Regions from separate parts of the Oceanobacillus alkalisoli genome, predicted to be linked through region 2. Evidence: riboswitches for the same ligand, from Rfam matches in the RefSeq annotation. Region 2 holds a riboswitch; the other holds the start of a gene.
What was found. Region 2 has a riboswitch for glycine ahead of gcvT (glycine cleavage system aminomethyltransferase GcvT). Riboswitches for the same ligand answer to the same signal wherever they lie in the genome.

Region 1 (12,704 bases), on a different contig from region 2:
CCCTCATTTTATTGATAAAAATACGTACGCATTATTTGCTCCGTTGCATTGGTCAATAATTCGGAAGCACGTTGGATTGCATGCCCCAATTCCATCGGTTCATTGATCATGCTGTTAACGCTGACAACGCCATATTTATATAAAGCTTCAATACCAGGACCAACAGAACCAGCAATAATAATTGTCGGTATGTTTGCTTTTTTTGCAGCCTGTGCAACGCCCATTGGTGTTTTACCAGAAGCAGTCTGGTGGTCAACTTTTCCTTCACCAGTTAAAACAATATCCGCTTGTTCAAGATAAGCATTAAAATTGCTGTATTTTAAAACAACATCAATTCCTCGTTGCATTTCACTTGGAAAAAATGCCTGAAAGGCACCACCAATTCCACCAGCTGCACCCGCTCCGGGAGCATGATGCAGATGAACTCCAGTAACTTCAGCAACCATATCCGCCCAGTGGGTAAGATTATTATCAAGTATTTTTATGTCGTCTGTATCAGCTCCTTTCTGCGGGCCGAAAACATAGGAGGCACCATTCGTACCGATTAATGGATTTTCGACGTCAGACGCAATGACGAATTTGCAGCTTGCAATTCGTTCATCAAATTTTTCAAGGTCGATACGATTTATCCGATGTAATTCACCACCCCCGTATCCAATCTCTTTTCCTTTATCATCCATTAATTGCAAGCCCAAAGCCTGAAGCATTCCTGCGCCACCATCATTTGTTGCGGATCCTCCAATAGCTAGAATGAAAGAAGTATAGCCGTCATCCAAAGCTTGTTTTATAAGTTGACCAGTTCCGTACGTCGTGGCAGAAAGGGGTGCAAGTTTTTCTTTTGGCACGAGATCGAGTCCAGAAGCCTTTGCCATCTCAATCACACATGTATTCTCATCTCCGAGAATTCCGTATTCAGCCGTGATTTCAAAACCTAACGGATCGATTGCATGTACGGTTTTAATAACACCTGCTGTAGCGGCTACGAGCGTTTCCATCGTTCCTTCTCCACCGTCCGCCATCGGAACATGTATGGTACGAGCATGAGGGAAGCAGCGTTTAATACCTCTATCCATTGCTTCAACCGCTTCAGTTGCTGATAGACTGCCTTTAAATGAATCTGGTGCTATAATAATATCCAAAAACATCACTCCTAGGTAAGCGTTTACATTCCGTAAAATAAATTATAGATGCATTGACATCATTTGTATATGGTTATACTATACAAATATTAAGACTATTATTAAGTTATTTATGTGTATTATAACTATTGGGAGGTGATTTTTTGCTGACAAGGGATATTGCTAACTCTATTGTGAACGAAACATCTCTACGGATAAAGCGGAATGTCAATATTATGGACACAGATGGAAAAATCATTGCATCCATGGATGATTCTCGAATTGATACAGTACATAAAGGGGCGAAAGAAGTAATTCAAACAGGAGAAAGTATTCATATTTACTCTGTCCAGGACAAAGATTGGGAAGGGGCCCAACCTGGAATTAATCTTCCTATCGTATTTCAAGATAAAGTGATTGGTGTCATAGGGATAACTGGGGATCCAAATAAAATGGGGAATATTGGAGAATTAGTAAAAATGACTACAGAGCTTATGATCAATCAAGAATTTATTGCTTCCCAACTTGAATGGAAACAGCGTATGAAAGAAATGGTGATTGAACAACTTTTAAAAGAACACCCTTCTTTTAGCAAGGTAGAACGTGGTATTAGTTTGCTTGAGTTGGATTTTACGCCACCATTTTTAGGAATAGTTATAGAATTTGATAGGCAAATATTCCAAAGACAAGCTATCATTCGCCGCGTTGAAACATTACTCGGAGTAGATAAAACAATTGCTGGATTTATCAGTATACATAAGCTGCATATCGCGATGTGTCAAATCAATGAGAAACTCTTGACTAGGAAAATGAAAGACCTTCATGAATTAATGCAAAGGCTATCTCTCTCCGGAAGAATTTCTTATAGCTTGCCATTCATTCATCAGCTTGAATTTCATCAAGCTTATGTAGATTGTAATTTAGCGCTTCGTGTTAGTGATCGTAGTATTGTATCTTTTGCAAACATAGAAGTAGAGGGATTAATTCATGAATTAGATGACAGACTATCCAAACGTTTTGCGAAGAGGGTACTGCAAAACATAAGCGAAACTAAGCAAATGAATCTTCAATTCTTTCTTGATCATAATCTCAATATCCTAAAAGCAGCAGATGCATTATTTCTGCATCGGAACACATTGATTTATCGGCTGAATAAGATTCAAGAAGAGACGGGTTACGATCCGCGCATCTTTCATGATGCCCTTGTTTTGCAATTTGCATTATGGATATTTAAATACAGGGAACAGGAACGAAACGAATAAATTTAAAAAAAATGTGTTTATCCATTGAAAAAGTAATTTAATTCTGATAAGATAACATCATCAATTGAAACGTTATGTGTAACTGGCGAAAACGCGGAGACCACCGCGGGGGAGCACATAATGAAATCATGTCGATCGCCTGGGCAGAGGTAAGGGATTTTTAACTCCTTGCCTTTTTATGTTTAAGGAGGCGACGTGATTGAATAGAATATTCAAAAGCGACGAATGTTATGGGTGACACTATAACGGGAGCGGCTTCTGGAGAGAATGCATATGCATCGCCGAAGGGTTCAAAATCTCAGGCAAAAGGACAGAAGAACAACAAAGGTTTATTTGTTGTTTTCTAGATCTTTCTGAGATTGGAGTTTTTTTCCAGTCTCTTTTTATGTTTCTAGGCTGCGTTTTGGAGATTAGAAAGAAAAGTTCAAATAAAAAGGAGAAAGAGTAGAGAAATGACAACAATAACATTAGACAAAACAAAAAGAATTAAAACATTAAATCATATTGCTGAGGTTGGTCTCTCAGTATTCAATAAGGAAGATTATCGTATTGATAATGAAGCGAAGGATCCGGATGCGATTGTCGTCCGAAGCTATCCGATGCATGATATGGCTTTTGATAGCAACTTAAAGGCAATTGCACGTGCGGGAGCTGGTGTAAACAATATCCCAGTTGATACTTGTTCAAATCAAGGGATTGTCGTTTTCAACACGCCGGGAGCAAATGCGAATGCGGTAAAAGAGCTCGTGCTTACTTCCATCATGGCATCTTCTCGTAATCTGTTTAACGGAATCGATTGGGTGAAAGAATTAAAAGGAAAAGGCGAAGAAGTACCAGAGCTTGTTGAACAGGGGAAAAAGCAATTTGTTGGGCGTGAAGCGAAAGGAAAAAAATTGGGAGTCATCGGCCTTGGTGCAATTGGAGCAATGGTAGCGAATGATGCACTTAGCCTTGATATGGATGTTATTGGGTTTGACCCGTACATTTCTGTTGATACCGCTTGGGAGTTATCCCGGAACATTGAGCGCGCGATGTCATTAGAGGATGTGTTTGAACAGGCGGATTATATAACAATCCATGTTCCGCTTACAAATGAAACAAATGGCATGTTAAATAGAGAAGCGTTCGAACAGATGAAGCCTGGTGTTCATATTCTTAACTTTTCCCGTGGCGGACTCGTTGATGAAGATGCGCTAGAAGTAGCGCTCGAGATGGGCCGGGTCGGTAAATATATTACTGATTTCCCGAATGACCGCTTACTTCATATGGACAATGCGGTAACGTTACCACATTTAGGTGCATCAACGATTGAATCGGAAGAAAATTGTGCTCGCATGGCAACCCACCAAGTGAAAGACTTTCTTGAAACAGGTAATATTAAAAATGCGGTGAACTTCCCGAATGCGTTTCTTCCTTATACAGGGAAACGCCGGGTTACAGTATTTCACCATAATGTACCAAATATGCTGGGCCAAATCAATTCAATTATTTCTGAGCGTGGCCTAAATATCGCGGCGATGATTAACAAAAGCCGTGGAGATTTAGCATATACGATGATTGATATTGATGAGAAAGTGAATGGAGACGTCATTCCAGGTATGGAAGCGGAAATTAATACAATTCAAGACGTTATCCGGATTCGCACGATTTAATCGAAGCGGGACAGAGGCTCTGTCCCGTTTTTTTCACCATAAATCATCCCAATTATAAGAAAACCAGCTGGAAATTGTAAGTTTTTCCAGCTGGTTTCCTTATTTTTTGTCCTCGTCATCTGTAATTACCCGAAACGGCCGCATCATATCGTAATCTTCGTGCTCAAGAATATGACAATGCCATACGTAATCACCAGTATAAGGGCCAAAGTTTGCAATCACGCGAGTCACTGTTCCAGCTGGTACTTCAATTGTATCCTTCCAGCTGCGATTATTTGGGCTGGCCGCTTCAGGTGAACCTGTAAAGATAAGCGTCCCATCCTCATTGAAGCGTTCAAGGTCAAAGGTTTGATGGTCCAGCACTTGAAACTGGACGAGATGGATATGGATAGGGTGGGAAAAGTCTGTCGTATTCACAAATGCCCATATTTCTGTTGAATCAAGCTTAGGCTTTTCTGTTACAGGGTCATGCCATTTCAGATGGTTTAGGAGTAATAACGGACGATCGAATTCATCTGCTGAGCCGACTAATTTTAAATACCGGACCGTGGAGATATCGTTTTGTTTTAAAGACGGCACATAGGAAAGGTTGCTGGGCAAATTGCTCGAATCTTTATTTTTCACATGATTCGTGACACGGAATTGTATAATATCTCCCATTTCGTCAGCTGGATCCGCATCTGGACCAAGATTGTTTTTCAGTGTAATCGTTTGCCCGGCTAGTTGTGAAAAATCAACAATAACATCAATTCGTTCGGCAGGCTGAAGCCCGATTATCTCCATATCCACCCGTTTTCGAAGCAGTCCGCCGTCTGACCCGATTTGATGAAGGACACTTCCATCATCAAGAAATAGTTGATAAGCTCTCGTATTGGATCCATTCAAAATGCGGAAACGGTATTTACGCGGTTCCACTTCCAGATATGGCCAGACTTTTCCATTCACCACAACTGTATCACCTAAAAATGCCGGAACAATCGAAGGATATGGTAAATTCGGCCCTGCGTCAGCCGGTTGTGCAGGATAGGATAAAGAACCGTCTGGATGGAAACTTCGGTCTGTAATCATTAGCGGAATTTCATACTCGCCACTAGGAAGGTTAAGGGATGCTTCCTGTTTATCCCGTAATAGATACATTCCGGCAAGTCCGGCATATACATTGAGTCTTGTCAGTCCCATTGCATGGTCATGATACCAAAGCAAGGTGCTTCGCTGGTGATTTGGATAATGAAATGTCCGTTTGCTGAACGTCGGTCCTGTGATTTGGAAATTTCTTGTATACCAAGCTTCAGGATGGCCATCACTTTCCTGAGTTGTTTCCATTCCATGTAAATGAACAACTGTACGTACAGTAGGGAGTTTATCCAGTCCGTGAATCGACGTATCAACTGGGAGAATATGTCGGTCTGGAAGTTCGTTATGCCATGTTACAGATACAGGCTCATCGCGGAAGGCTTCAATTAGCGGACCGGGAAATTGCCCGTTATATCCCCATAAAGTTGTTCGTGGTAGGTCACGATGTAATTTAGTCTTGAATGCTTCCATTGTAATATCGTAATACGCTCCTTGCTTTGTCCTTTTGTTTGGCTGGAGTGTGTTCAAGATTGGAAGGGGATCTACAAATTTTTCTAGTCGCTGCATGTTTTTCACCTCATATCTTACAAATAACTCCACTTTCGCATCTGTGGCTAGCCATTAAATGAATTGCCGATTGCTCTCATCCAGCGTAAGTGATTTGCTCATTCTCTAGACTGGCGTTCTAATCGCCGTTCAATTGCCCGGTGGACGGATGCGCATCCTTAGGCACTGCTAGTGCTCAGCGCGAGGAGGCTTGCCGGCCGCTCAGCAGGTGCGAGAGGTGTCTGGACTGCGGACCTCCAGTAGAAAGTTTCGAGTTAGGCACACTTACACTGTATGAAAGCAATTGGCAGTTTTTAGTTTGTATAAAGGTGTACGTAGCTTTTTCAGGTTGCGAAAATAGAGCTTATAATAATAAATGCTTTAATTTAAAAATTGGGAAAGGCGAATGTACTATATTGTTAAAAAGAAGCAGCGAATCGCGATGGTTTGAACATGCGAAATATGATAAAATATGAAAGATCTAATTTGAAGGAGGAGTAATGATGGCGGAAGTACCTTTTATTGCGATTGAAGGTCCGATTGGTATCGGCAAGACTTCACTTGCAAAAAAGATAGCCAGTCATTTTGAATTTCATTTGTTGAAAGAGATTGTGAGTGAGAATCCTTTTCTTGACAAATTTTATGAAGATATAAATGAGTGGAGTTTTCAAACGGAAATGTTTTTCCTGTGCAATCGATATAAGCAGCTAGAAGATATCGAAAATGATTTTCTGAAGAACGCACGTCCAGTCGTCGCGGACTATCATATTGCAAAAAATATGATTTTTGCGAGACGGACATTAAATGAAAGCCAGCTTGATAAGTATGGACAAATATATGAAATTTTAACGAAGGATATGCCCTTGCCTAATCTGATGATTTATATAACCGGAGGTCTTGACACGATTATGGAACGGATTAGCAAACGGGGAAGAGGTATAGAGAAGAATATCGAAGCAACGTACTTGCAGCAATTGACAGAGGATTATAAACAATTCATGGATGCATTTGAAAAAGGACATCCGGATATCCCGCTTATCCGAATTGACGGCGATAAAACAGATTTCATGCAGAATCAAGAACATCTGGAAACAATATTAGAAATGATTCACGAGCAGTTGAGGCTTAAAGGAGTAAACAAATGAATTGGAGAGAGAAATACGGTATACCGAACGACGCAGTAATCACAGTTGCCGGGACAGTCGGTGTCGGTAAGTCAACGATGACTACTTCCTTGGCACAGGCACTTCATTTTAAAACATCTTTTGAAAAAGTGGAGCAAAACCCTTATTTGGAAAGTTTTTATCAAGATTTTGAACGGTGGAGTTTCCATTTACAAGTCTATTTCCTGGCAGAGCGTTTCAAAGAACAAAAGAAAATATTTGAATATGGTGGAGGATTTGTGCAGGACCGCTCGATTTATGAAGATACAGGAATATTTGCGAAAATGCATTATGAGAAAGGTACCATGTCACCGACGGACTATGAAACATATACAAATTTATTTGAAGCGATGGTGATGACACCATATTTTCCACATCCAGATTTATTGATTTATTTGGAAGGGTCTTTAGATGAAGTGATTGGGCGGATTAACAAACGTGGTCGGGAAATGGAGCAGAAAACACCGGTTAGCTACTGGGAAGAAATGCATGAGCGTTACAGTAAGTGGATTGACAGCTTTAATGCTTGCCCTGTTTTACGGATTAATATTGCAGATTATGACTTGAACGAGGAAGCGTCACTTGAACCAATCTTAGAAAAAATTGGACGGAGGATTGGCCGACGGAAAGCGAATTACACAATCCCGCTTACTCGGGATCACCGGTAAGTCGCTAACTCGTCGATTCCTGCATAAAATAATGGGAGTAATCAAGCGAGGGGTGAAACCATGGGATTATATATCAATGGCGATTACGAAGATATATATCAGTCTGATGAAGCGGTTAATGATAACAATCAAGTAATCTATGTCCATGACCGTGCTTCTGAAAGGCTGAAAGAACAGGAGGATTTTAACGTATCCACTCGGGAGCATCTTGCTGGAATGAAAGCATCAGCTGACAGGGAATATATAAGGAACCGGCAGAAATGGGAAGAATTTGAGGCAGACTACGGAAATATATTAGCCAAATTGACAGCTATCTCAAAGGAAAATGAACAGCTTTCCAATCAAGTCACTGCTTATTTGAGGAGCCAGGAAGAAATCACGAAACGTTTCGCCATTGACCAAACGAAGATGGAGGACCTTAAGAAACGGATGGAAGAGCAGGAGGCTTTAACGGCAAAAGTTGTACGCCAACTCGATCATTTCCGCAGTATATTATATGAACGCACAAATTATTTGGCAGAAAAGGTAGAGGAAGCAACAACGACTATTCTCCGATTTTTAAAAAGTGAATCAAGCTCGTCTAAAACAAAAGATAAAGAAAAGATTACACAATGAACAGCGATGTGAATTGGAAAAGAAATAGGGACGGGGGATGTTCAACCCTCGGCCCTATTCAAAGTTTAATTTATAATCCTCTGCTTTAATCATTTTGAGCTTCCTTGAGAACACATAGATTAACCCCAAATTTAACAAAATTGGTAAGATGAAGAATGTCCCTAGCATAATTGTGATATTATGCAACGTCCAGCCACCTTCAGCCAGGTTAATATAATTAAGCGGCCCAACAAGTCCGGATAGACCGAATCCAGCACTATATGGTGTCCCTTGAATATTCAGCACTCCTGCAAGCCCACCGAGCAATGCCGCTGTAACTAACATCGGGAAAGCAATTTTCGGCTTCATTAAGAAATTCCGCATCTGAATCTTCGGCGAACCGAGCACATGGGCAAGAGCAGTACCAAGAGAATTCGCTTTATAACTAGCAATTGCAAGTCCAACTCCAGCCGCAACTATCCCAAGATTTGCTGCTCCAGAGCCAATCCCTGAAAGCATAATAACTGTTGCAACACCAACAGTAGAGATAGGCGATAGAATGATCAGACAGAAGATTACCGCAATCAATGCGCCCATCAGTACCGGCTGCATTGTCGTAACTGCTGCAACTAATTCCCCTAACAGTCCTGTTGAATGACGAATGACAGGAAGTAACGCATAGCCAATCATCCCTGGCACGATAATACTTAATGTCGGTATTAATAAAATAGAATAGCCTTTCAACCGGTCACCAATCCATAAGACAAATAAGACTGCAAGCGCCGCTGTAATACCAGTATTAATAACAATTCCAATTCCATTTAATGCAAATAATCCTTCTTCTGTTTTTGTGACTGCCCCGCTGCCAATCATTGCTGCAATGCCGACGGAAGCAGTTTGTATTGGTGTCAGTTTAAATGTAACCCCAACCATTACCCCGATTAAGATAGGTAGTAGACTCATAACCATCACCGTAATATCAAATAAATGTTCTAAAGACGGAAAATATGGGATTAATATTTTTAAAATTTCCCCTAATAAAGCGTTCGGAATTAACGCAACAACAATCCCAATGCTCATCCCATTTAATAATTTGCTGACAAAATCCTTCATCTCTCCTTGTCTCCCCTGTATAACGTAATTGGAGTAAATTATATGACGAGTTTCGTTAATAGTCAATCATTTTTCTTTAATATAGTAATGCTTTTATGTATTAAAGTAAAAATCAAATGGTTTGTTTCTAGAAAAAAACAGCTCTATCTGATTAGAAGAGCTGTCGTTTCATTATTCTGTTGCTTCTCTTACAATTGTGCCGGTTTTGAGGTCATGCGGGAAGAGTCTGCCTGCTTGGGCTTCAAAGCTATCTCTATTTTTGAAGTATGCGATAGTGCTAGTCGTGTCACGGTGCAGCATTCTTTTTAAAATTTGATCGCTAGTCAAACCTTTGCCATCCTCACTTTTTAATTCAATTCCCATTAGTCTGTAACCAATTGTTTGCCCGCCATTTTTTAATTGTACGTATTCTAATGTGTACTGGCTCAACATTGGCAATACAATGGTGTGGAAGGCTTCATTTTTAATTTTTTTCCGTAAGAAGTATTCCACGCCTAGTGAAACTACAGTGCTAATACCAGCATCAATTAGTGAGGCTTTTAATCGTTTCTTTGTCAAAGCTTCCATTGAAATTCCTCCTGTCTTTAATCATCTCCCTACTCTATACGAATTTTAATAGAATTGGTTTCAATAAAATGAATAACTACTGGATTCAGTTTTGTCATTTTTCATTAGATAGGAAAAGAGAAATTGTCGAAAAAACGCGTGTTATTCCAGAAATTTATTCTGAATGGCAGTTTTTTAATGATTAAGTCATGGATTAGCAAAAATACCTTTTGTTTATAGTTCTAAAGCTAGACTGTTTTTCTAATGTTTTTGTCCTCTGCAAAGAAAGATACGAGGAAAAGTATGCTTTCGGGAAATAGATCCTAGCATTTGAGTGCGTCTAAGGTCTATCTCTTTCGGAAAGATTCCTAGTAAACTATCTTTCCTCCTATTAGAAAAATAGTTTAATTATCCGATTCTTTTAACTATTCCATCTGATAGGATTGGACGTAACATCTGTTAAAGGGGGAGGGACATGCAAAAAATAATCCGAGCAGGAGTAATCGTTTTACTTTTACTTTCTTTTTTTAATGTGTCTATTCAAGCAGCAAGTGATTACAATCCATGGAAATTACATAAAGAATCATCCCAGAAAGTCGTGCAGAGCATGCAAGCATACTTTTATGATAAATCTATTAAATCAGAAAAGGAGTGGGAGAGGATCAGGGAAGAAAACTCGAAAGATTTGGAGGTGTTGTTAGATAAAGAAAGGGTGCAGGTTAGATCGGAAGTAAGGGGATACGGGAAGGGCTTAGAGGCGCAATTAAATCATTTATTAGAGAAGCAATCGGCAAAAAAAGTGTATGCTGCTTATGAAATAGAAAAAGGTGTGCAGATACAAGTGGAAATAGAAAAAGAGATTGCAGCATATCTAAACGATTTATTAGCACAAAAATAAATAAAAAAGGGGAGTTATTAGTTGAAATCATTTCTTAAAACATTCAAAGGGAAAGTTATTTCGATTGGATTAGCTATTGTTGTCGTCTGGAGCGCAGGAGCGGTGTTTGCGTCGACAAATGCTGGAGAACAGCTTCGTGCTTGGTACGATGACTTGTTCAATCAGACGGTTGCTGAGATTGAAACTGATACGGAAGCATATATGGAAAGTCGCTTACCGGAGCTGCAAGCTGAATATGACCAGCTGAAAGAACAGGTTGGCATCGATATTGACCTAAGCAGGGAACTTGCAACTGGAGAAACCTTAGAAGAAATTATTCAAGCGAAACTTGAGCATATCGGTGAGATTGATATAGAGCAACAGGAAATTCTAGCTGGAATTGGCTTAGAGTTTTACAACGTGTTTCTTGATGGGTATTTAGAAATCGGAAATAATGCGAATGCTGCTCTAAACTTTGCAACGGATGATCTTACTGCATATACAGCAGATAGAGGAAATGTAGCAATTGAACAATTAACAGCGGATATCGGACAAGCGAGGGATGAAGCAGTTGAAGAGCTGGAAGAAGCAATTCGTCAAGCACAGGAAATGCTTGCAGCAGAAGTAGCTGAGAATCAGGAGATTACGACTAGGAATTTAATGAACCAAGTGGATTGGACCATTCGTGATCTTCGCGAAGATGTTACACAAGTCGTAACAAGGCTTGCGGACGAACAAAAGGAGTTAATTACGGTAACCGCCCAGCAACTTGGTGAAGAAGCAAAAACAGCGCTTGACGATGTCGTATCGAGCATCAATGAATAAGAAATGGATTATTTCACTTACAATATTTATTATTTTTCTGTTTGGTGGAGGGATTACTGCTACGGTTGCTGATTCTTCCCTTTCAGGAATAATAACGAGCTGGTTCGATGTTAAGACGGAGCGCTCGATTGTAGAACTCGATAATGCAATTAAAGAAGAGCAAGCAATACAGACAGAGCGTCTGAAAGAGGTTCTTGCTGAACAGATTGCAGAAGTTGACCAAGAGTGGGATGAATTTGTTGAAGTGGAGAAGCAAAGGCAGCTTACCATTCTGCGGGAACATACGGATACACAAATTGCTGAACTTAATGAAATCCGAGAAATAGATCCCGAAAGAAAAAAGGTAATGGAAAATGAACTAGAACGCATCTTCCAGGAAGCAGCGACGGAAATGGAAGAAATCAAGCTTGAAATTGTAAGAGAGGAAGTGGAGTGAATAGTCATTTCATTCCTCTTCTTTTTTGTCATTTCCTTAATTTTTACCATCTCCAGTTCGTTTCAATTGTATTGCATGAAGTTATTAATTAAAATACTTATAAAGCGAAACTAACTTATTATATCTGATTATATATGGAGAAGTTAAGGAGTGGACAAGGATGAAAGTGGCATTACTGCAAGGGTCGATTGTCGGATCCAAGACGAGGACAGCCCTCCAGTATGTAGAAACGGTGTTTAAAGATAAATATCCGGATATCGAGGTAACGATGCTAGATTTAGCTAATTATAATATCCCATTCAGTGACGGGAGAAATTATTTGGAATATACAGGTGATGCAGGCTTTGTAACGAAAACATTGATGGAGTCTGATGCAATCGTAGTTGGAACACCGATTTTCCAGGCCTCGATGCCGGCTACTCTGAAGAATATTTTTGATTTGCTTCCAGAGCAAGCATTCCAAGATAAGGTTGTAAGTATTGTCGTTACAGCGGGTTCCTCTAAGCACTATCTGATCCCAGAGACACAAATCAAACCAATCATTTCATACATGAAAGGCCAACTTACGCAGTCGTATGTGTTTATTGAAGAAAAAGACTTCTACCGGAAAGAAATCATGAATGATGATATTCATTTCCGAATCGAACGTTTAATCGAAGATACCGTATCTTTAACACATGCCTTAAGAGATATTCGAACAGCAAAAGAAGCGGAATATGGTTTCTAATTGAAAGCGGCTAAAGAGGTGCAATTATTCTTTAGCCGTTTTTTAAATTATCCTATATCATTTGCTTTCTTTCGACTATTTATATTAAAATTTAAATATTGCT
Region 2 (12,704 bases):
GTTGCTTTGTCCCTGCGGATATGCTGTTCTCTTGCCTGGAGCGTAAGCACAAATCCACGCACCCCATTTTCGTCTGTAGTCTGCCCGACAAGACGACCTGGAATTTTACGCATTAATTTTTGTGTTGTTGCGAAATAACCACAATGCGGACCACCGAACTGAGCTGGTATGCCAAACACTTGCGTATCTCCTACTACAATATCAGCTCCAAATTCACCAGGCGGTGTCAAATACCCAAGAGCCAGCGGATTACTTGAAACTACCATCATCGTTTTCTTTTGGGTGTTAATTAATTCACGTATCTTAGCCAGCGGTTCTATTTGACCAAAAAAGTTCGGATATTGAATGACTACACCAGCTACATCTTCATCGAGTTCTTTTTCAAGCGAGTTCAAATCTGTTACACCGTTTTTATGATCTATTTCAACGATTTCAACATGTTGGCCAGTAGCATACGTTTTTACTACTTCTAGTGATTCCGGATGAATTGCTTTTGAGACGAGTACTTTTTTTCGTTTTGTATGGGCGGCGCTTAAGTTCACCGCTTCACCAAGTGCTGTCGCCCCGTCATACATTGAGGAATTTGCGATTGGTTGGCCGGTTAGTTCAGCAATCATTGTCTGAAATTCAAAAATCGCTTGCAGCTCCCCTTGAGAAATCTCGGGCTGATACGGTGTATATGCAGTATAAAACTCAGAACGACTGATGACGTGATCGACAACGGAAGGAATGTAATGATCATACACACCCGCACCCAAGTATGAAGTGTACTCTTTTAAGTTCACGTTTTTATTGGACATTGCTGTTAGTTCTTTCATTAGCGCATATTCATTTTTACCAGGCTTTAAGTTCAGTTGCCCTTTGAATCGAATCGCTTCTGGAATATCTGAGAACAATTCATCTGTTGAATCGACTCCGATTGTACGAAGCATTTCGACCTTATCCGATTCCGTCATTGGTAAGTAACGAAATTCCATCTTCAACCCCTCCTAATTATCTTTTTTATAAAATGGTGTCGGTACTACTTTCGCTTTCAGTTTCCGTTTCCGTACTTGAATCAAGACTTCCGTTCCAAGTTCGGTATAATCCACCTCAAGCAGTGCGCGACCAATATTTTTCTTTAGTGTCGGCGATTGTGTACCTGTCGTGACATGACCAATAGTTTTATCCCCGGCTCCGGATAAAACTTCATAACCCGTCCTTGGAATCCCTTTATCAATCATCTCCAGACCGACAATTTTTCTTTTCGGTCCATTTTCAGCCTGTTTTTTCAGCGTTTTCTTTCCGATAAATTCAGCTTCTTTATCAACTTTCACGGCGAATTTCAAGCCTGCTTCAAGCGGTGTAATCGTTTCGGATAGTTCTTGACCATATAATGGCAAGTTAGCTTCAAAACGGAGTGTATCACGAGCCCCTAGTCCAGCTGGAACAATTCCAGCACCTTCTCCAGTTTCTAAGAGTTGATTCCAAAGCTTAGGTCCCTCTTCCGGCGCAACATATATTTCAAATCCATCTTCACCCGTATAACCGGACCGAGAAACAATTGCCTCCTGTCCGATACCACGCAAAACGACATCACTTTCAAAGCAAAACGGCTTAATAGCTGCTAGATTTGTATCGGTTAATTGTTGTAAAATAGCTTCTGCTTGAGGCCCCTGAATAGCTAGGAGACTATATTTATTCGATTCGTCAATAATAGCAACTGCTTCATCGGCGTAGGTATTATGTTTCTCTAACCAGGCTAGATCTTTTTCTGTATTTGCTGCATTGACAACAAGCATATAATGGTTTTCTCCGAGCATGTAGATGAGTAAATCGTCTATTACACCTCCATCCTCGTTACAAAGAAAGGTGTATTGGGCTTTCTTCGGTTTCAGTTTACTCAAATCATTCGTTGTCATCTTTTGAAGGAATTCGAACGCCTTCCTTCCTACTACACTAATTTCTCCCATATGAGACACATCAAATAACCCTGCATTTGTTCTTGTTGCATGGTGCTCGTCCTTGATTCCAGAGAATTGAACAGGTAAATCCCAACCCCCAAAATCAATCGTCTTCGCCCCGTATTTTTCATATTCCGGAAAAATTGGTGTGCGCTTTAATGGTTTCAACTTTACCACTCCCTCAGAAAATAATAGATGTTTTTATATTCTGATTTCTTAAATATAAAAAAACAGAGATTTCCTAATAATTAAGAAATCTCTGTCCTTCTACCAGAAAGTTGCATGCGAACGTCCAGGAATTCCTAATTCCTTCCGTTCCCACTTGCTTCTTGGGTGGTTTACAAAAAAATGTAAACGCTCTCCAGAGTTGTGTCCGATAAAAGTCTTTTTGCCTGAGAGATTCGTCTTTTAGCTTGCTCCTTCGGCGTTACACCAAAATCGTGTAAGCTCTCCCCTTATCTTCATCCACAGCATATATTTTTTTATAATGGTAAAACTAAGTTTATCACGCATTAACAGCCTGTAGTACCCCCACCTCTAAAGATGTGGGAAATCCGAAATGTGAAGGTGCGGGAAAAACAGTCCGTAAATCCCTGATTCTGTTCAACTAACTTTCAGCGGGAGTAGTAAGGAAGCCCCCACTGAATGAAGTTTCACTTTATTATAAGAAATACTCTGCCTTTGCATTGAATAATACCATACTATTTACAAAAGGTATAGTGGAATCCAAATTTTATCTAGATACTCGGGGTGTAACATATGGATTTGGTTCAATTGACAATTAATCAAACGTTTATAAAAGAATTAGAGGAACGACTTAACAATGACGGGCCATTTAGCTCCCATCAATTGTTTTCACTTGGCTTTCAAGCCGAACAAGCAAGAATTATCCCCTCTTTTTCAGGGTTGAGGAGTTTAGACTTTTTGCCGCATATGTCTTTCCTTGATCATCAAGTGGAAACAGCATTAGAAACGATAGAAAAAATGAATGGCAGGGCGATTCTTGCTGATGAAGTTGGTTTAGGAAAAACAATTGAAGCCGGATTGATTTTAAAGGAATACATGCTGCGTGGACTTGTTAAAAACGCGTTAATCCTTGTTCCAGCTTCTCTTGTGAACCAATGGGTGAATGAATTGAATACGAAATTCTATATTCCTGCTGTCCATCACCGGAAACATCATAACTGGGAAGGCAACACAATTCTAGTCTCATCCCTTGATACTGCAAAACGCACACCTCATCAGGAAGTGATTCTAGCAAATGAATATGACTTAGTTTTAATTGATGAGGCACATAAACTAAAAAACGACCAGACGAAAAATTATCAATTTGTGCGGCAGATTAAAAAGAAATACTGCTTATTATTAACCGCTACACCAATTCAAAATGATTTAATGGAAATATTTAATTTGATTTCCATTTTAAAACCGGGACATCTTGGAGATGTCACTTCCTTTAAAGAAAAATATTCCAGTAAAACCGAAAAGCAGGAAGCGGATGTTTATCTGAAACAACTGATTGAGCGAGTCATGATTCGGAATACAAGGGAAAATACAAATTTAAAACCTTCGAACCGAATTATCGAGACTGTTCTCGTTGATTTTTCAAATGAAGAATCAGAGGTTTATGAACAACTAAATAATATGCAGCGGGGACAAGATATATTTACAAAGATTACCTTATTACGAGAGATTTGTTCTTCAAGGGAAGCTTGTTATCTTTCTCTTGCGAAATTACAAGAAACAAATCCGCAAGATGCGGAAATATATTCTATCATTCAAAAAATCAATGCATTACCTGCTCACTCCAAGGCTATGAAAGCAGTCGAATTAATTGAACAGATTGGAGATGAGAAGGTAATTATATTTACGGAATACCGGGCAACTCAATTGTATTTACAATGGATTTTACAACAGCACGGAATTAGCTCCGTACCATTTAGAGGTGGATTTAACCGCAGTAAGAAGGACTGGATGCTTCAATTGTTTAAAGGTCAAGCACAAGTATTGATTGCAACAGAAGCTGGTGCTGAAGGAATCAACCTGCAGTTTTGTCATCACTTGATTAATTATGACTTACCGTGGAATCCGATGAAAATAGAACAACGAATTGGTAGAATCCATCGTTTTGGTCAGGATAATGATGTGAAAGTGTATAATCTTGCTGTTAAGCAGACTATTGAAGAACATATACTACATGTGCTTTACGAGAAGATCCAGTTATTTGAAAATGTTATTGGTGAACTTGATGCAATTCTTTCCAATTTAAATATCGCGGATGTCGAGGAAGAAATCGAAACTATATACAGGGAATCGGATTCCTTGGGAGAAGCGGAAATTAAACTTGAAAATTTAGCATCCATCGTCCAAAAGATAGCAGATGAAACAAGTGAAAAAAGTGTAGGTGAATAAGATGGCAATTGTTGATATCGAACAATTTATAATCGATTATTTCAGCGCGTATCAATGTAATCCTTTGAAGATAGAAGATGGCGTTATGCAAGTGGAGTTAACAGAGGAATTAGACAAGATATTAATGAATCGTCCCTTTTATTGGCATTATATTCAAAGTCTTGGCCAAGAAGGTGTACCAATGACATTGACACTCATAACAAACCCGGATAAAAGAGAGCAAGCAGGAGAATGGATCGATATCGGCAGTCCAAGACTGCAACAGATCTTCAATCATGTTACGCAGCATGAGAAATATACATTACTTTTCCAAGAAGTAAATACGGATAAAAACACCCCGCTTTACCCATGGTTGCTCGCGAATTTTAAAGTGAGTTATAGAGGGAGACAAAAGAAAGAAGAAATTATTTCCCTCGGTATCCAACTTGTTACTGGAAAAGTAATTGTGAATATGATGGATGAGTTGAATAAACTTGCTTTGAAACAACAAATATCCAATTTTTGCTATACAATCTCACCAATTATTACATTGACAAGCGGATTTAAGCGCATTGAAAAAATCATCCAGCATTATGTTGAAAATCAACCGAAAGAATGGGCTAATGAAGCATTGGAAACACGAAATGAAGAAATCGCCCTCTTAAAGCAATTTTACAAGGACGATTTGGAGAATAATATCGTCAAGAAGGAAATGGAGGAAATTAACAATCGATATACACCAGAAATTACAATTGACGTAACAAGTGGAGGGTTGATTTACTTACTCCAAGACTTTCCTGATATTGAACGGTTTTCATAAAGAAGTCTACCATCCTCAAGGAATGTGAAAGTGCGAATAGCACCAATGAGTAGGCGGGAGATGAATTTCGGTTGCTTTAGCCAAAATTCCTTCCATACGGTATTGAAGACTTGGACATGAAAGGAATCTCAAGAGCTCTTCACTTTGGAATAAGTGTTCACGACAACGGTTGGTGGATGTTCACGTTCTTTTTAGCGTATAACCTAAAAGAATAAGGGAAACAACTTGTGAAAGTTGGTAAATGGTTTCCTTCCACTAAGAAGTGTTCTTCCTGTGGTGCAGAAAAACCGATGAAATTATCTGAACGCACCTACCGTTGTTCCTGCGGTTATGTGGGTTTACGCTCGTCTTCCTTTAAGAAACAATTTAAATGAGAATGGAAGGATTCCAAACCAGCGATTCAGCACAACAGATCCATCCTGCTTCTCCGCTTCCCTCCGCTCCTTCCGTTCCTCACGCGGGCTGTTCATGTATTTAACAATTTCTTCTGTAATAAATTTCAAATAATTATTCGTTGACATCCTGTTGCCTCCTCTTGTTTTTTAATAGCTTATACGACTTAAAAATATTTATACAAATTAATTAAAAATAAAGCAGGAATATCTCAATACATGTCGAATCATATAATTTATAAGGAGGTGAAACTAACTTGAACCCGGCCTTACCCTTGGTTAAACAAATAATGGAACAGGCAATCAACGAACATGCTACAGACCTTCACTTCATACCTTCTCCAAACGAAACGAAAATCCACTTTCGTATTCAGGGCACCCGTAAATTCCATTCTGTTATCTCTAAGAGTCAATATGAGCTTTTGCTAACCTTTTTTAAATTCAAGGCAGGAATGGATATTGGAGAATCAAGAAAACCCCAAGATGGCAGTATTGCCAACCTTTTCCCAGCACTCGGTAAATATACATTAAGGCTATCCACGCTACCGATGCTCGCATCGGAAAGTTTGGCGATTAGAATTTTACCACAAGAAGACTTCCTCCCACTTGATGAATTATTTCTCTTCCCTTATCAATTAAATGAGCTCAAAAAATCGGCAATTGCTCAATCTGGCTTAGTTTTAATTACCGGACCTGCTGGAAGTGGAAAGTCAACAACCCTTTATGCCTTAATTCGTTTCTTGATGAAAGAACACTCCTATCAAGCGATAACGCTAGAAGACCCTGTTGAAAGGCAAATTGATGATGTCATTCAAGTACAAATTAATGAACAAGCAGGCATTACCTATCAAGCTGGATTGAAAGCAGCATTAAGACATGACCCGGATATATTAATGATAGGAGAATTAAGGGATGAAGCAACCGCTCACTTTGCTTTACAGTCATCACTGACGGGACACCTCGTGTTTAGCACGTTCCATGCACGCGATGCAGTCGGAACGATTTACCGGTTGCTCGATATGGGGATTAAACAACAAGATCTGTTTCAATCACTTGTTGCTGTTATATCCATAAAATTAATCCCTATTCGGCAAAAGGGCATTATTCGACGGGCAGCAATTTTAGAATTTCTAAGTGGAGAAGATTTGAATAAGGCAATCTATTCTCGATTTGATTTCCATCAACAAGACAGGAATTCCTTTAAACATTTAAGGAGGAAAGCATATGCATACGGCTTCACCGCTGAAGGTTTTCCTAAAGAAGCAGCGGAAAATACCTGAAACGATTCAAATTCGTTTTTTAAAACGTCTCGAACGCTTTTTGATAAATGGGTATTCGTTACAGGACGCCCTTGAAGCGACTGCTTGGGACAAAGATTTGGCCTCTATTTCCCTTTACTTTTTGGAGAAATTAAAAGAAGGTATACGTCTCGATACTATTTTCGAACAGGCTGGTTTTCATCCTTCGATTAGTTCCTTTCTGTATTTTATCAATGCAAATTCAGACTTGAAAGAAGCAGTTGGAAAATGCCTGGAATTAGTCGAGCATCATTTCCAGAACGTCCGAAAGTTCAAGCAGATCATTCGTTATCCCTTATTTCTTCTGCTTATTTTCTCTGTTGTTTTATTTTTTATTAACCACCGCGTACTTCCCGCGTTCCAATCATTATTTACCTCTTCTCCTGAGACGCAAACAACGATCAATCTCTTAAAATGGTTAATGGATTTGATTCAATTTTCCGCTATCTTTATTATCGTGTTAAGCATCCTTTTCACAATTATCTGGCGTTATGTGCGCCCAAGAATATCTATGGAAGAGCAATTGAAAGTGATTGAGCGTATTCCTTTCTATCGCTATTATTTACGGTTGCAAACAAGCTTGCAGCTTTCCACCCATTTTAGTTCGTTGCTAAAAGCAGGACTTAGCCTAAAGGAAATTCTTGCAGAACTTGCTCGCCAGAATAGACTCCCGATTATTTCTTATTATGCGACATTACTGACCAATAATTTAGAACGGGGTTACCATATTAGCAACTTACTCGAAGAATTACCGTTAATAGAAAAACAACTAGCTGCAATATTCCAGAAAAATACGACTATTCCCGTATTAGAAAAAGACCTTACATTATATAGTGATATGTTGCTTGACGAGATGGAACGAATGATGATTCGAGTCATTACATCTATTCAGCCTGTATTTTATACAGTACTCGGGGTATTTATTGTTTTTATTTACTTAAGTATGATGTTGCCTATGTTTCAACTAATGAATTCATTTTAAAAGGAGCGATTATAATGTTTAACAATGAACGTGCGTTTACGCTGATTGAGATGTTAATCGTAATGCTTGTTATCTCCGTATTGCTATTACTGATTATCCCTAACTTGGCAAATCAGTCGGAAAATGTGAATGATAAAGGTTGTGAAGCCTTGAAAGAGATTGTTCAAACGCAGGTAGAAGCATATTATTTGGATAACAAAGAGAAAGTCAATGATATACAGACACTCGTATCAGCAGGTTATCTAAAAGATAACCAAACAAGCTGCGGAGACACTCCAATCACAATCAATAATGGTAAAGTAAACGATGACTCGTAATGATGCAAAGAAACGGTTTTACTCTGATTGAAATGCTTCTTACGCTCAGTATCCTATCCATTCTTTTCTTGCTCACCATTCCCCTTCAATCTGATTTGCTTACTAAACAACAGGAAGAACAATTCATTGAGGTATTACAACAAGATGTACTGCTTATCCAAAACCAATCAAGTAAGCATAGGAGAGACGAAATGTATATCCGATTTTTTGATGATTATTACAGCATCCTGTCCGGGGTGAATAAACCTTTTGCATACCGGGAATATCCTGCAGATTGGACGTTGGTTACTACGAACCAGTCACGACTGATCCGATTCGTACAAACTGGAACCATCCTCCAACCCCGAACCCTTGTTATGTATACACCCAATCATAAGTTATATATCGTATTCCCACTCGGCAAAGGGAGGTTTTATATTGAAAAAGAAAAACGGATACTCGATGATTGAAGTTTTAATCGCCTCCACCATATTTTTTCAAGCGCTCATTATATTTATACCGATATACACAGATATTCAGACGGCAAAAGATACATTGGGGGATAGAAGATGGGCAGCTCATCAATTACAAGCTGAATTGCAGCAATTTATTTTGGGGAACCCTCCCCCGCTTCCTGTTAGTAAAGAAACGACAAAAGACGGAAAGGCCTTTCACTTTCATTTTTATAAAGAAGACATATACACGAAGGGATGTGTATCTTGGGAGAATGCAGAAGAAACCGAAGAAGAAATCTGTTTACTCGCAATACCTAAAGAATGAGCGTGGTTTTAATTTTATTTCTTTGCTGACGATGCTAACTGTCATCTTTCTCACATTGCCGTTTTTAGTTTATGCTTTGCAAGCTGTCAAGCCGACAAATAATTATGAAGAACTTGCAGTATATGAATTTTTTCGCTTTGTTCGAGATGATATCCTTGAATCTCATCATTATTATATCCAGGATCATACTCTTTATTTACTTCAAGCAAACGAACAAACCGCTTCGATTAGTAAATATGATTCCTTAGTCAGAAGACAGATTGATGGCAGGGGGCATGAAATTTATTTGCGCGGCGTGCAGTTTCTCAGGTTTCAGGAGGAGCCATTCGGTATAAAGTTGATTATCACGACAGAAGAAGGTATAACATATGAAAGGTTATTTCCGTTTTATAACGGAGTCTAACGGTTTTATTCTGCTTCATATATTATTTATCATTGCCATCCTCTTCTTGCTTGTCACCGGCAGTATTTTCTCTTACCGGAATGAAGTCCATATAACGGAAACACAAGTGGAACAGATACATGTCGAAAGTTTATTTCAAATGAGCCGATTGAAATATGTAAAAGAACAAATGCAAAATGAAGAAATATTGCAGACGGCCTCCTATGATTTTCCGAATGGTGATGTCGATATTAGGATAACCCACTTATCGGAAGCTTACCGAAAATTGCAGTTCCACATTAATCCGTCTAATCAAGAATCTCTCTTTACGGTTAATCATGTAATAAAAAACGAGATGTTTCGTGAATAATTATGTATACTTTTCAACAAAGCTTGAATACTCAGCTCTTTTTCCCGTTTTTCTAATATAATTAAGGTGTAAATGATCTGTAGCATAATTATGGGGTGAAAAATAATGAAGAACACATTAAAGGTTACCAATGTGATGAGCGACCCTACAAGATTCAATATTTATCAACATTTAGTGGAGCACCATCAAGATGTGAGTGTCACCGATATTTCCGAGGCTTTTGATATTCATCCGAATGTGGCCAGACTCCATTTATCCAAACTCGAAGAAATTAATCTTGTTACCTCTTATTTGAAAAAAACAGGGAAAGGTGGCCGTCCGGGTAGACGCTATCAGTTATCAAATGAAGTTGTCGAATTGAACTTCCCTGCACGGGATTATAAGATCCTTTCATCTATTGCCCTTGAAGCTTTAATGGATCTCGGCGAACCAGGGAAACAAGCTCTGTACGAAACAGGGAAAAAATACGGAACAGAAGTAATGCATCAGGATATGAAGCATCTTAATGAGGATGCCGATGTGAAGGAGAAAATTACGGTACTTGAACGAACAGGCCGCATGCTTGGCATGTACCCTTCCTTCAAATATGATAAAGAAACAAACAGTATCCATTTTTCAGTGAATAATTGTCCATTTAGAGAAATTGCAAGCAATAATCACCAGCTCGTCTGTGAGATGCATCGCATCTTTTTAAAGGGTATGTTTGAAGCATTATTTACTTCGATTGAATTAATAGAAGAGAAAAATATGTTTGCCGATAATTGCAGTAATTGTGCTTATATCGCAAAACTTTCAATCGTTTAAGGTCAATCGTTTACAATAGTTGCTTCCTCGTTTATAATAACTATGAAAGGTTAACTAGAAGGAGGGGGAAAGAGACATGGATCGTGTGTTTCGTATGCTGGGCTTTTGGACAGGGATTTTTGCCGTTATGTTCTATGTTGGGGACATGATGGTACCATCCGTACTATCCTTGATTCAAACAGTATTTTTCCTTACAGTAGGCTACTTAAAATTATCAGAACGGATGTATATGTATTTATTCGGAGCTTATTTAACAGTATTCATGATAGGTTATACATGGTATTCTGAATTTATACTTGTACCAGGGTTCGGCGGTTAAACGTAAAAAAGGCGGAAGCGCCCGTTTAGCAACGTACAAACCTGTGGAGTGTCAAGTTTGCTAGTTGCTGGGCGCTGGAGCCGGATGTGGCTAGTTCCGGTAATAGTAATTGCCCACAGTATTTTTAATTTATTGTTTCTATAACGCGAAAAACCATGCAGGGGGTAATTGCATGGTTTTTTTCTTTTATCATCTTAATGTGCCAATTATCCACGGAAAAACGGATTGTTCACTTTTTCAAAACCGATTGTTGTACTTGGTCCATGTCCAGGATATACTTCATATGCATCCTCTAACTTATATAATTTTTCTTTAATGGAATGTTCAAGCGTCGGCAAGTCTCCTCCCGGCAGATCTGTCCTTCCTATTCCTTGGTTGAAGAGCGCGTCACCACTGAAGACTTGTTTCGTATCTGTAAAAATGAAACTCATGCTGCCTGGCGAATGCCCCGGTGTATGTGCGACAGTGAATTGGAACTCCCCAATGGAAAACGGGCCTTCCTCAATCGTGATTTCAGCTTCCGTTGCTATAATTTCGTTGCCCATTAATTTATGAGAACCATTAAGCATCGGATCTGTTAGCCAGTTTTGTTCCGCTTCGTTAATGTATACATTCAACTGGAACTTATTTCTAACTGCCTCCAGGCCTCCAATATGATCAAAATGAGCATGTGTTAATAGGATACCTAAAGGTGTCAGCTCATTTTCTTCTATGTATTGAATAATTTGATCCGCGTCACCACCAGGGTCAACAATCAAAGCATGATTATCCTTTGATAAAATATAACAATTTGTCCCGATCATCCCGACCGGCATTGTCTTTATTTCCATTCTTCTCATCTCCTCTACTTCTGAAAAGCATTTCCTTTAGGTTATGCCTCGACAAAAATATTGATATGCATTAAAATGATTATAGTGTATCTACATAATAATATAAAGGGATCCTTAGGGCTAGTATTTCATTCTAAGGAAGAATAGACATAAGGAGGGTGAATTTTTCATGAGCCACATTATATTAGCAATCATATTCTTGTTAGTCGCATTACTTGCGGTTATTTCCGTAATTCGTCAATTGAAAATTAAAAACTATTTTGCATTGATTTTCTCCGTATTAACAGCAGTAGCTTTTGGATTCTTCTCTATTGCTACAATCATTTCAGAGCTGTCCAGTCTCTAAGTAACTAAAACTAAAGTAATAGTAAAAAACAGGTGGAGAATATTACTTCTCTACCTGTTTTTCTTCTGTGAAATCTACGAAACGGAACAGATCTCCGTATATAATGTCATCGGAATAGCCTAATTCCAATTCCACTTTCTCTTTAATTTCATCACAAGGAGTACTTGCGCCTGTAGCTGGTTCTCCTTCAGTCGCTTCTTCTTCCTCTGCATCAATTAATTCACCGGTATCGACGTCATAGCACATACCTACCGTTGATAGATAATCATCTGTTATAAAGTCACCGTTTCTTAAAGCGATATAGCCTTTCCTGTTCTCTGCAAACAAATCATTACCAAAGTAAATATCATTTGTATGCTCAATCCCAAGCAGGCTTAGAATCGTTGGCTTCAAATCGATTTGTCCCGAAACCGTGGAGATGGTTTCTCCTTCCCCATGACCGGGAATGTGTACAAATAATGGTACTTTGAGTAACTGTACCTGATCATATGGAGTGATTTCTTCTTTATCCAAGTACATGCTCATTGCACGGTTATGGTTGGCACTAATCCCAATATGGTCTCCCATAATGATTATGATGGAATCTTCATAAAGACCTGCCTGTTTTAAGTGATCAAAGAATTCTTCCATCGCTTCGTCTGCATAACGTACTGCAGGGAAATAGTTATTAAGCGTGTTTGAGTTTGAATCATATGGTTCAATTGATTTATCTTCTTCATCCATTTCAAATGGGAAATGGTTTGTCAGCGTA

Region 1: linked by a shared signal. The riboswitch ahead of L3V42_RS15725 (phosphoglycerate dehydrogenase) and the one ahead of gcvT (glycine cleavage system aminomethyltransferase GcvT) in region 2 are both predicted to bind glycine.

What each region holds. Positions count from the first base shown of each region.
Region 1 covers NZ_JAKNRA010000016.1:1,368-14,071, reverse strand. Annotated here, with positions in the region: gene L3V42_RS15735 (glycerate kinase family protein) at 9-1,139, opposite strand; gene L3V42_RS15730 (CdaR family transcriptional regulator) at 1,283-2,380, shown strand; ZMP/ZTP riboswitch at 2,449-2,532, shown strand; glycine riboswitch at 2,629-2,704, shown strand; gene L3V42_RS15725 (phosphoglycerate dehydrogenase) at 2,833-4,032, shown strand; gene L3V42_RS15720 (multicopper oxidase family protein) at 4,132-5,673, opposite strand; gene L3V42_RS15715 (deoxynucleoside kinase) at 6,156-6,797, shown strand; gene L3V42_RS15710 (deoxynucleoside kinase) at 6,794-7,483, shown strand; gene L3V42_RS15705 (hypothetical protein) at 7,544-8,098, shown strand; gene L3V42_RS15700 (PTS sugar transporter subunit IIC) at 8,153-9,190, opposite strand; gene L3V42_RS15695 (RDD family protein) at 9,362-9,757, opposite strand; gene L3V42_RS15690 (hypothetical protein) at 10,212-10,634, shown strand; gene L3V42_RS15685 (hypothetical protein) at 10,656-11,438, shown strand; gene L3V42_RS15680 (hypothetical protein) at 11,431-11,874, shown strand; gene L3V42_RS15675 (NADPH-dependent FMN reductase) at 12,035-12,601, shown strand.
Region 2 covers NZ_JAKNRA010000002.1:162,274-174,977, forward strand. Annotated here, with positions in the region: gene gcvPA (aminomethyl-transferring glycine dehydrogenase subunit GcvPA) at 1-977, opposite strand, end outside; gene gcvT (glycine cleavage system aminomethyltransferase GcvT) at 990-2,111, opposite strand; glycine riboswitch at 2,314-2,408, opposite strand; gene L3V42_RS05425 (DEAD/DEAH box helicase) at 2,703-4,355, shown strand; gene L3V42_RS05430 (YqhG family protein) at 4,357-5,154, shown strand; partial or broken gene L3V42_RS05435 (zinc ribbon domain-containing protein) at 5,256-5,528, shown strand; gene L3V42_RS05440 (YqzE family protein) at 5,493-5,675, opposite strand; gene comGA (competence type IV pilus ATPase ComGA) at 5,804-6,826, shown strand; gene L3V42_RS05450 (type II secretion system F family protein) at 6,771-7,826, shown strand; gene comGC (competence type IV pilus major pilin ComGC) at 7,841-8,143, shown strand; gene comGD (competence type IV pilus minor pilin ComGD) at 8,143-8,592, shown strand; gene L3V42_RS05465 (type II secretion system protein) at 8,561-8,902, shown strand; gene L3V42_RS05470 (competence type IV pilus minor pilin ComGF) at 8,850-9,305, shown strand; gene L3V42_RS05475 (hypothetical protein) at 9,271-9,654, shown strand; gene L3V42_RS05480 (helix-turn-helix transcriptional regulator) at 9,760-10,458, shown strand; gene L3V42_RS05485 (DUF2626 domain-containing protein) at 10,535-10,777, shown strand; gene L3V42_RS05490 (MBL fold metallo-hydrolase) at 10,984-11,607, opposite strand; gene L3V42_RS05495 (DUF2759 family protein) at 11,777-11,953, shown strand; gene L3V42_RS05500 (LTA synthase family protein) at 11,996-12,704, opposite strand, start outside.